DNA from 2 places in the Streptomyces sp. NPDC057287 genome. Region 2 is predicted to be linked to the other one. Evidence: riboswitches for the same ligand, from Rfam matches in the RefSeq annotation. Region 2 holds a riboswitch; the other holds the start of a gene.
What was found. A riboswitch is a leader RNA that binds a small molecule or an ion and turns the genes downstream of it on or off. The one in region 2 is predicted to bind cyclic di-AMP.
Positions count from the first base shown of each region.

Region 1: another riboswitch for cyclic di-AMP. It lies ahead of ACFUNE_RS30335 (transglycosylase family protein); the one in region 2 lies ahead of ACFUNE_RS28790 (peptidoglycan DD-metalloendopeptidase family protein).

Region 1 is NZ_JBHUYV010000019.1:109,585-113,196, forward strand. It holds gene ACFUNE_RS30325 (cytochrome P450) at 1-107, shown strand, start outside; gene ACFUNE_RS30330 (transglycosylase family protein) at 213-1,193, shown strand; cyclic di-AMP (ydaO/yuaA leader) riboswitch at 1,515-1,655, shown strand; gene ACFUNE_RS30335 (transglycosylase family protein) at 1,656-2,351, shown strand; gene eno (phosphopyruvate hydratase) at 2,670-3,612, shown strand, end outside.
Region 2 is NZ_JBHUYV010000017.1:133,267-136,878, forward strand. It holds gene ACFUNE_RS28785 (tyrosine-protein phosphatase) at 1-789, opposite strand, end outside; cyclic di-AMP (ydaO/yuaA leader) riboswitch at 1,192-1,352, shown strand; gene ACFUNE_RS28790 (peptidoglycan DD-metalloendopeptidase family protein) at 1,356-2,237, shown strand; gene ACFUNE_RS28795 (SGNH/GDSL hydrolase family protein) at 2,401-3,228, shown strand; gene ACFUNE_RS28800 (TetR/AcrR family transcriptional regulator) at 3,343-3,612, opposite strand, start outside.

The sequences.
Region 1 (3,612 bases), on a different contig from region 2:
ATTTGCGATGGAGGGGCGGGCTCATCATGCGTGGACTGCGCACGCTTCCTGTGGAGTTCGGAGCCGGGCGCCCAGCCGAAAAAAGTGACAGCCTGTCAACTCTGTGACTTTCACGTGATCTCCGCTGCATCGACTTGTGACACACGTTCGAGTAGGGCTAGGTTCACCCCTCGACTCACCCGTCACATGTCAGTCACACGGAAGGCAATCCCATGGGCTCCGCGAACGGCAGACACCGTCGCCCTCGTCAGGCACCCGCCATCGTCGTCGCCGCAGGCGTCACCGGATCGGCCATCGCCATTCCGCTGCTCGGTGCGGGCGGCGCGCAGGCCGCCGACGCGACGACCTGGGACAGGGTCGCCGAATGCGAGAGCGGCGGCATGTGGAGTGCCGACCTCGGCAACGGCTACTACGGCGGCCTGCAGTTCTCGCAGGACACGTGGTCGGCCTACGGCGGCACGTCGTACGCGTCCCGCGCCGACCTGGCGAGCCGCTCGCAGCAGATAGCGGTCGCGGAGAAGGTCCTGGACGACAAGGGCCCGCAGGCGTGGCCCAGCTGCGCGGTGATCTCCGGCCTCGCCCTGGACGGGACGCTGCCGGGAGTCGACCCGGGCGGCGAGCCGTCCGCCGAGCCCTCGGACACCGCGACCCCGTCCGAGACCCCCTCGTCCGAAGCGACGGACCCGGCGGACGACGCCGACGAGAAGGACGGCTCGGGCGCGAAGGGCGAGGCGAAGGGGAACGCCTCCGACGACACCGCGGACAGGACCGGCGGGACCGGCGAGGCCGGCACGTCGCCGTCCGCCACGCCGTCCCCCGAGGCCTCCGGGTCGTCCGGCACCTCGAAGGACGACGGGGCGAAGAACGGGAAGCACCGCGGCACCCCGGCCCCCGAGGCCGGCACGGAGACGGGCGCCGGTGACGGGCGCGAGTCCGGCCGCCACGCCTCGCGGGGCGACGCCGGCGCGCGGCAGGGCGGCGAGGGGACGTACACCGTCCGCGAGGGCGACAACCTCTGGGCGATCGCCGACGCGCAGGAGCTTCGCGGCGGCTGGACCGCGCTCTACGAGGCCAACAAGGACGAGCTGGGCTCCGACCCGGACCTGATCCTTCCGGGCCAGGACCTGGACCTCGGCCTCGGCCTCGGGACGGACGCGCAGGACACCCAGGCGGAGGACGCCGCCGTCAACTGATCAAAAGCGGGAAAACACCCCGAAAACAGGGGCAGTTAAGAGGCCTATGTCCACTTATGCGTAAGTGAGACATGGGTCTCTTTGCGTCAACTGCCGTGCCCCGTCCGTCCGGTCCGTCCATATTGGCTCCGACCTGCGAAAACGGCCCCCAAGGCCGGACCGTTACGCGCTGATTAGCCGTTATGTCCATCTTTGAATGTGGGGGTTGCGTGTGTTTACGGTCGGAGCCGCTCGCACCGCGGGCACCTTCGACCGTCACGCCGAATCCTGCCGTCGGTCGGGGGGAACGACGCGTAAAGCGCCGTAGGCAGGAGCGGGGGACCCAGGTAAGTGCCGGAACCCGGCCGTCGGACGACGGGCGGGGGAACGGCTAGGGGTGAAGTGGTCCGCGGGAGCGGGTCACCGGGCAACTCACAGGCCCGAACCCGACAGCTCACCTCGTAGGCGTCGGTGAGGAGAACCATGCTGCTTTCCAGCAAGGGCAAGCACCGTCGCCCGTCCAAGGCCGTCCGTATCGCGACCCTGGCCGGTGTCACCGGTGCTGCCGTCGCCGTGCCGCTCATGGGCGCGACCGGTGCCTCCGCCGCCTCCGTCGACACCTGGGACGCCGTCGCCCAGTGCGAGTCCGGTGGCAACTGGTCCATCAACACCGGTAACGGCTACTACGGCGGCCTGCAGTTCTCGGCCTCCAGCTGGGCAGCCGCGGGCGGCACGCAGTACGCCGCCCGTGCCGACCTGGCCACCAAGGGCCAGCAGATAGCCGCCGCCGAGAAGCTCCTGGACCTCCAGGGTCCGGGCGCCTGGTCCTGTGCCGGTGCCGGCGGGCTGACGAACGACGGTGTGGACCCGGGTGTCGACACCGGCTCCGGCCAGAGCGCCGACAAGGCCGAGACGAAGGCCCAGCCGGAGCGCAAGGCCGAGCAGCCCACCACGCGCAGCGAGAAGCGCACGGCCCCCGAGAAGACCGTCACCACCCCGACCGGCAAGAAGGTCGAGAAGGGTGACGGCGAGTACAAGGTGAAGGCCGGCGACACCCTCAGCAAGATCGCCGACGCGAAGAAGGTCAAGGGCGGCTGGGCGAAGCTGTTCAAGCTGAACGACGACATCGTCGACGACGCCGACATGATCTTCCCGGGTCAGCAGCTCCACCTGAAGTAGTCGGAAGCGGTCCGGGGTCCCCCTCCTGCCCCGGCGGCCCGGCCCGGCGCGCAGACCCCCCGCGCGCCGGGCCGCGGTCGTGTCCGGCACCTGCCGAACGGGTGCCGGTGCGGGCCCGCCGTCGGGGTGAGCGTTCAACTGTTGTGGTTACCCACCAGTAGAATTCTGGACCTTTGCCCGGAATGCAGGCCCTTGGGTCCTTTTTCGTCCCAGGGGACGGGCGGACGGCCGACGGAGCGGGCCGGGCCGGTTAGGCTCGTGGCGCAAGGCCACAGTGACCCTGCACAACCAGTGTCAGATCCCAGAAGGAGATGCCTCGTGCCGTCCATCGACGTCGTCGTAGCCAGGGAAATCCTCGACTCCCGGGGCAACCCCACGGTCGAGGTCGAGGTTGGCCTCGACGACGGCAGCACGGGACGTGCTGCTGTTCCGTCCGGCGCCTCCACCGGTGCGTTCGAGGCCATTGAGCTTCGCGACGGTGACCCCAACCGCTACCAGGGCAAGGGCGTCGAGAAGGCCGTCCTCGCCGTGATCGAGCAGATCGGCCCGGAGCTCGTCGGTTACGACGCCACCGAGCAGCGCCTCATCGACCAGGCGATGTTCGACCTGGACGCGACCGAGAACAAGGGCTCCCTCGGCGCCAACGCCATCCTCGGTGTCTCGCTGGCCGTGGCGCACGCCGCGTCCGAGGCCTCCGACCTCCCGCTGTTCCGCTACCTCGGCGGCCCGAACGCGCACCTGCTGCCCGTTCCGATGATGAACATCCTGAACGGCGGCTCGCACGCCGACTCCAACGTGGACATCCAGGAGTTCATGATCGCGCCGATCGGCGCCGAGTCCTTCTCCGAAGCCCTTCGCTGGGGCGCGGAGATCTACCACACCCTGAAGAAGGTCCTGAAGACCAAGGGCCTGTCCACCGGTCTCGGTGACGAGGGCGGCTTCGCCCCCAACCTCGAGTCCAACCGTGCCGCCCTCGACCTCATCCTCGAGGCCATCAAGGAGGCCGGTTACGTCCCCGGCCGTGACATCGGGCTCGCGCTCGACGTCGCCGCGTCCGAGTTCTACAAGGACGGCGTCTACGAGTTCGAGGGCAAGTCCCGCTCTGCCGCCGAGATGACCGAGTACTACGAGGAGCTCGTCTCCGCGTACCCGCTGGTCTCCATCGAGGACCCGCTGTACGAGGACGACTGGGCGGGCTGGAAGGTCATCACCGACAAGCTCGGCGCCAAGGTGCAGATCGTCGGTGACGACCTGTTCGTCA
Region 2 (3,612 bases):
GCGGGTCTCGGGGCTGATCTTCAGTCCTTCGAGGAAGTAGCGGTCCGTGCTGCCCCAGACCTCCTCGATGGTGGCGAACGCCGCGGCGAGGTAGTCGGCGCGTGCGCCGAAGAGGGGATTGAGCAGCTCCATCACCTCTTCGGACATTCCCACCGGGGAGGAGTCGCTGCGCTTCACCTTGTAGCGGCGGTGCGCGTCGTTCGACTTCAGGTAGTCGGCCTCGATGGCCTCCTTCTCGACGCCGACCGCAAGAAGGGAGACCGCGACGGACAGGCCCGCCCGGTCCTTGCCCGCCGCGCAGTGCATCAGCGCGGGCACGCTGTCCTGGGCGAGGGCGTGCAGCACGCGGCTGTGTTCGGCGGTGCGGTCCTTGATGATCGAGCGGTACGAGGCGATCATGCGGTCCGTCCCCTTGTCGCCGGCAAGGATCGAGCGCAGCTGCTGGATGTTCCCGTCGCGCACCAGCCGCCAGAACTCCGCGCCGTCGGCCGGATCGGAGAGAGGAATGCTGACATTCCGGACGCCGGGCAACTCCACGTCGAGCCCGTCGAGCTTGTGGTCGGCCGCGTTGCGGAAGTCGAAGACCGTGTGCAGGCCGAGCCCGGAGAGGAACGCGGTGTCCGCCTCCGTGGCATGGGCGAGATGGCCGCTGCGATAGAGGCGCCCGTAGCGCACGGTGCGGCCGTCCGTGGTCGGAAGCCCGCCGACGTCGCGGAAGTTGCGGACGCCGGTCAGGCCGACGTCCGTCGGCTCCGGGCCGGCCGGGGGGACCTCTGGCAGCTGCGTCACAAGGGCTCCTGGAGTGTCGGGCGTCGGCGCCGCTCGCCGACGGGGGCACGCCCGCGACGATACGACATGGCTGCATCAGGCAACCGTCTCGGTCGCCGCCCCACGGGGCGGTGGGCATGACATGTCCGTATTGGTGCATTTAGCGGAACATGCCCCGCTTGTACGGGAGATGGGGTGAGGCGGGTGAGCGGGATCATATACGTGACGGTGCGTGGTGAAGATTCCGACAGGCATTCCGGACGCCACGCGGAAAGCGAAGATCCGTAATCCACGGAGTGTGACGGGAATTCGGGCCCGGAAATGAAGCGTCGATTCCGGTCCGCAATCCGAGGCTTGTTCGCGGCGTCCCGGTGCGCTTACGGTCACGGTCAATCCGGACGGAACGCCTAATCCTGCCGCCGCCCGGAATCCGCACCGACTCACGTGTGGCAGGAGCGGGGGAACCAGGTAGGCCGCCGGCCGGAGGGATCCGGTACGGCTTGGGGTCAAGACGCGCACCGCGCGGCCGGGCATCTCCAGTCCGAACCCGACAGCTCACCTCGCAGGCGCCGGAGAGGAATTTCCCCATGCCCGCAAAAGGCAAGCACCGTCGTACGAAGACCGGCCCGATCTCCCGAGGCGTCCTTGCCGCAGGGACCGGCGGCGCCGTCCTCGCCCTCCCGCTGATCGGCGCCACCGGCGCCCACGCTGCCGAGCAGGCCGCTCCGGCCGCCAAGTCGGCTGCCGCTCACAGTGCGCCCGCATCCGCGGCCAAGAGCTCCGCGAAGACCTACACCGTGGTCTCCGGCGACTACCTCGCGAAGATCGCGGCCGACCAGAAGGTCAAGGGCGGCTGGCAGAAGCTGTACAAGGACAACCGCGACGTCGTCGGCGAGAACCCGAGGCTGATCGTCCCGGGCATGAAGCTCACGCTCGGCGCCAAGGCATCCGGCTCCGCCGAGGCCGCGCCCTCCAAGGCCGCGCCGAAGGCCAAGGCCGCCGCTCCGGCCGAGCAGGCGGCAGCGAAGACCGCCGACTCCGCCGCCTCGGAGAGCAACGGCTCCGGCTGGGCCACCCCGGTCGAGAACCCCAACGTCACCACCCAGTACCGCGCCGCCGGCGCCAGCTGGTCCAGCGGCTACCACACCGGCTCGGACTTCCAGGCGGCCTCGGGCACCAGCGTCCGGGCCATCGGCCAGGGCACCGTGGTCTCCGCCGGCTGGAGCGGCTCGTACGGCAACGAGGTCGTCATCCAGCACAGCGACGGCATGTACTCCCAGTACGCGCACCTGTCCTCGCTGGAGGTCTCGGCCGGTCAGACCGTCACCGGAGGCCAGCAGATCGGCCTCTCCGGCTCCACCGGCAACTCCACCGGCCCGCACCTCCACTTCGAGGTCCGGACCGGCCCGAGCTACGGCTCGGACGTCGACCCGATCGCCTACCTGCGTTCGCACGGCGTCTCCATCTGAGACGCGCCACCTGAGGGTGGAGGAGAGGGGCGGGGCGCCGACGCGCCCCGCCCCTCTCCTTATTCCGGCTTTACCAAAAACTGACCGGGTGGTCTTTCTCACCACCCGTCAACCCCTTATTACGGTCGCGTAGGTCACAATCGAAGGTGCAGGATAGGCCCTTGTGGCAGACGATTCGAGAAACAAACAACGAGGCATCATCGGGTCGTACGCAGCGATTGGCGACAGCTTCACCGAGGGCGTCGGAGACCCCGGCCCTGGCGGGACGCTCGTCGGCTGGGCGGACCGGTTCGCGGTCCTCCTCGCCGACCAGCTCCCGGTCCCCGATGCGGTGGTCGGCCCCGTGGACGACCCGCACGGGAACTTCCGGTACGCCAATCTCGCCGTACGCGGACGCCTCCTCGACCAGATAGTCGAGGAACAGGTCCCCCGGGCCAAGGAGCTGGCACCTGATCTGGTGAGCTTCTGCGCCGGCGGCAACGACATCCTCCGTCCCGGTTCCGACCCGGACGACGTGGCGGAACGCTTCGAGCGTGCGGTCGCCGAGCTGACGCAGTCCGTCGGCACCGTCATGGTCACCACCGGCTTCGACACCCGGGGCATCCCGGTGCTCAAGCACCTGCGGGGCAAGATCGCCATGTTCACCGCGCACGTCCGGTCCATCGCCGACCGCTACGACTGCCCGGTCCTGGACCTGTGGTCCCTTCGGTCCGTGCAGGACCGGCGGGCGTGGGACAGCGACCGGCTGCACCTGTCGGCCGAGGGACACACCCTGGTCGCGCTGCGCGCCGCCCAGGTCCTCGGACTCGACGGGCCGGCCGACCCGGACCAGGTGTGGCCTCCGCAGATCCACCGGGGGGCCTTCGAGGTGCGCCGTGACGACATCCAGTGGGCGCGTGAGTACCTCGTCCCGTGGATCGGGCGGCGGCTGCGCGGGGAATCCTCCGGAGACCACGTCGAGGCCAAGCGCCCCGACCTGCTGCCTCTCTGACGCGCCGTCACCGGTGGTGGTCGACGACTGACGGAGGGGAGCGGACGCCGGGCGGGGGCCGATGGGCACGAGCCGATGGGCGACGGGCCCCCGTACGGCCCGCGACGGGCTCACTCAGCCGGTCAGTACCTCGTGGTCGATGCCGAGTTCGCGGGCGAGCGCTTCTTCGGTCCACAGCAACATGGTGGCCCGGGAGAGCGGACCCGCGTACGACGTCATCTGGACGGCCAGGCCGTCCAGGAGGGCGGTCAGCCGCCAGGCCACGGACATCGGGTCCTCGCAGTGGAACTCACCCGCCGCGGCGCCCTCCTCGATGACCTCGGCCAGCTCGGCCTTCCACTGCTGGTCGAGATCACCGGCCACTTCCCGCAGCACGGGGTCACG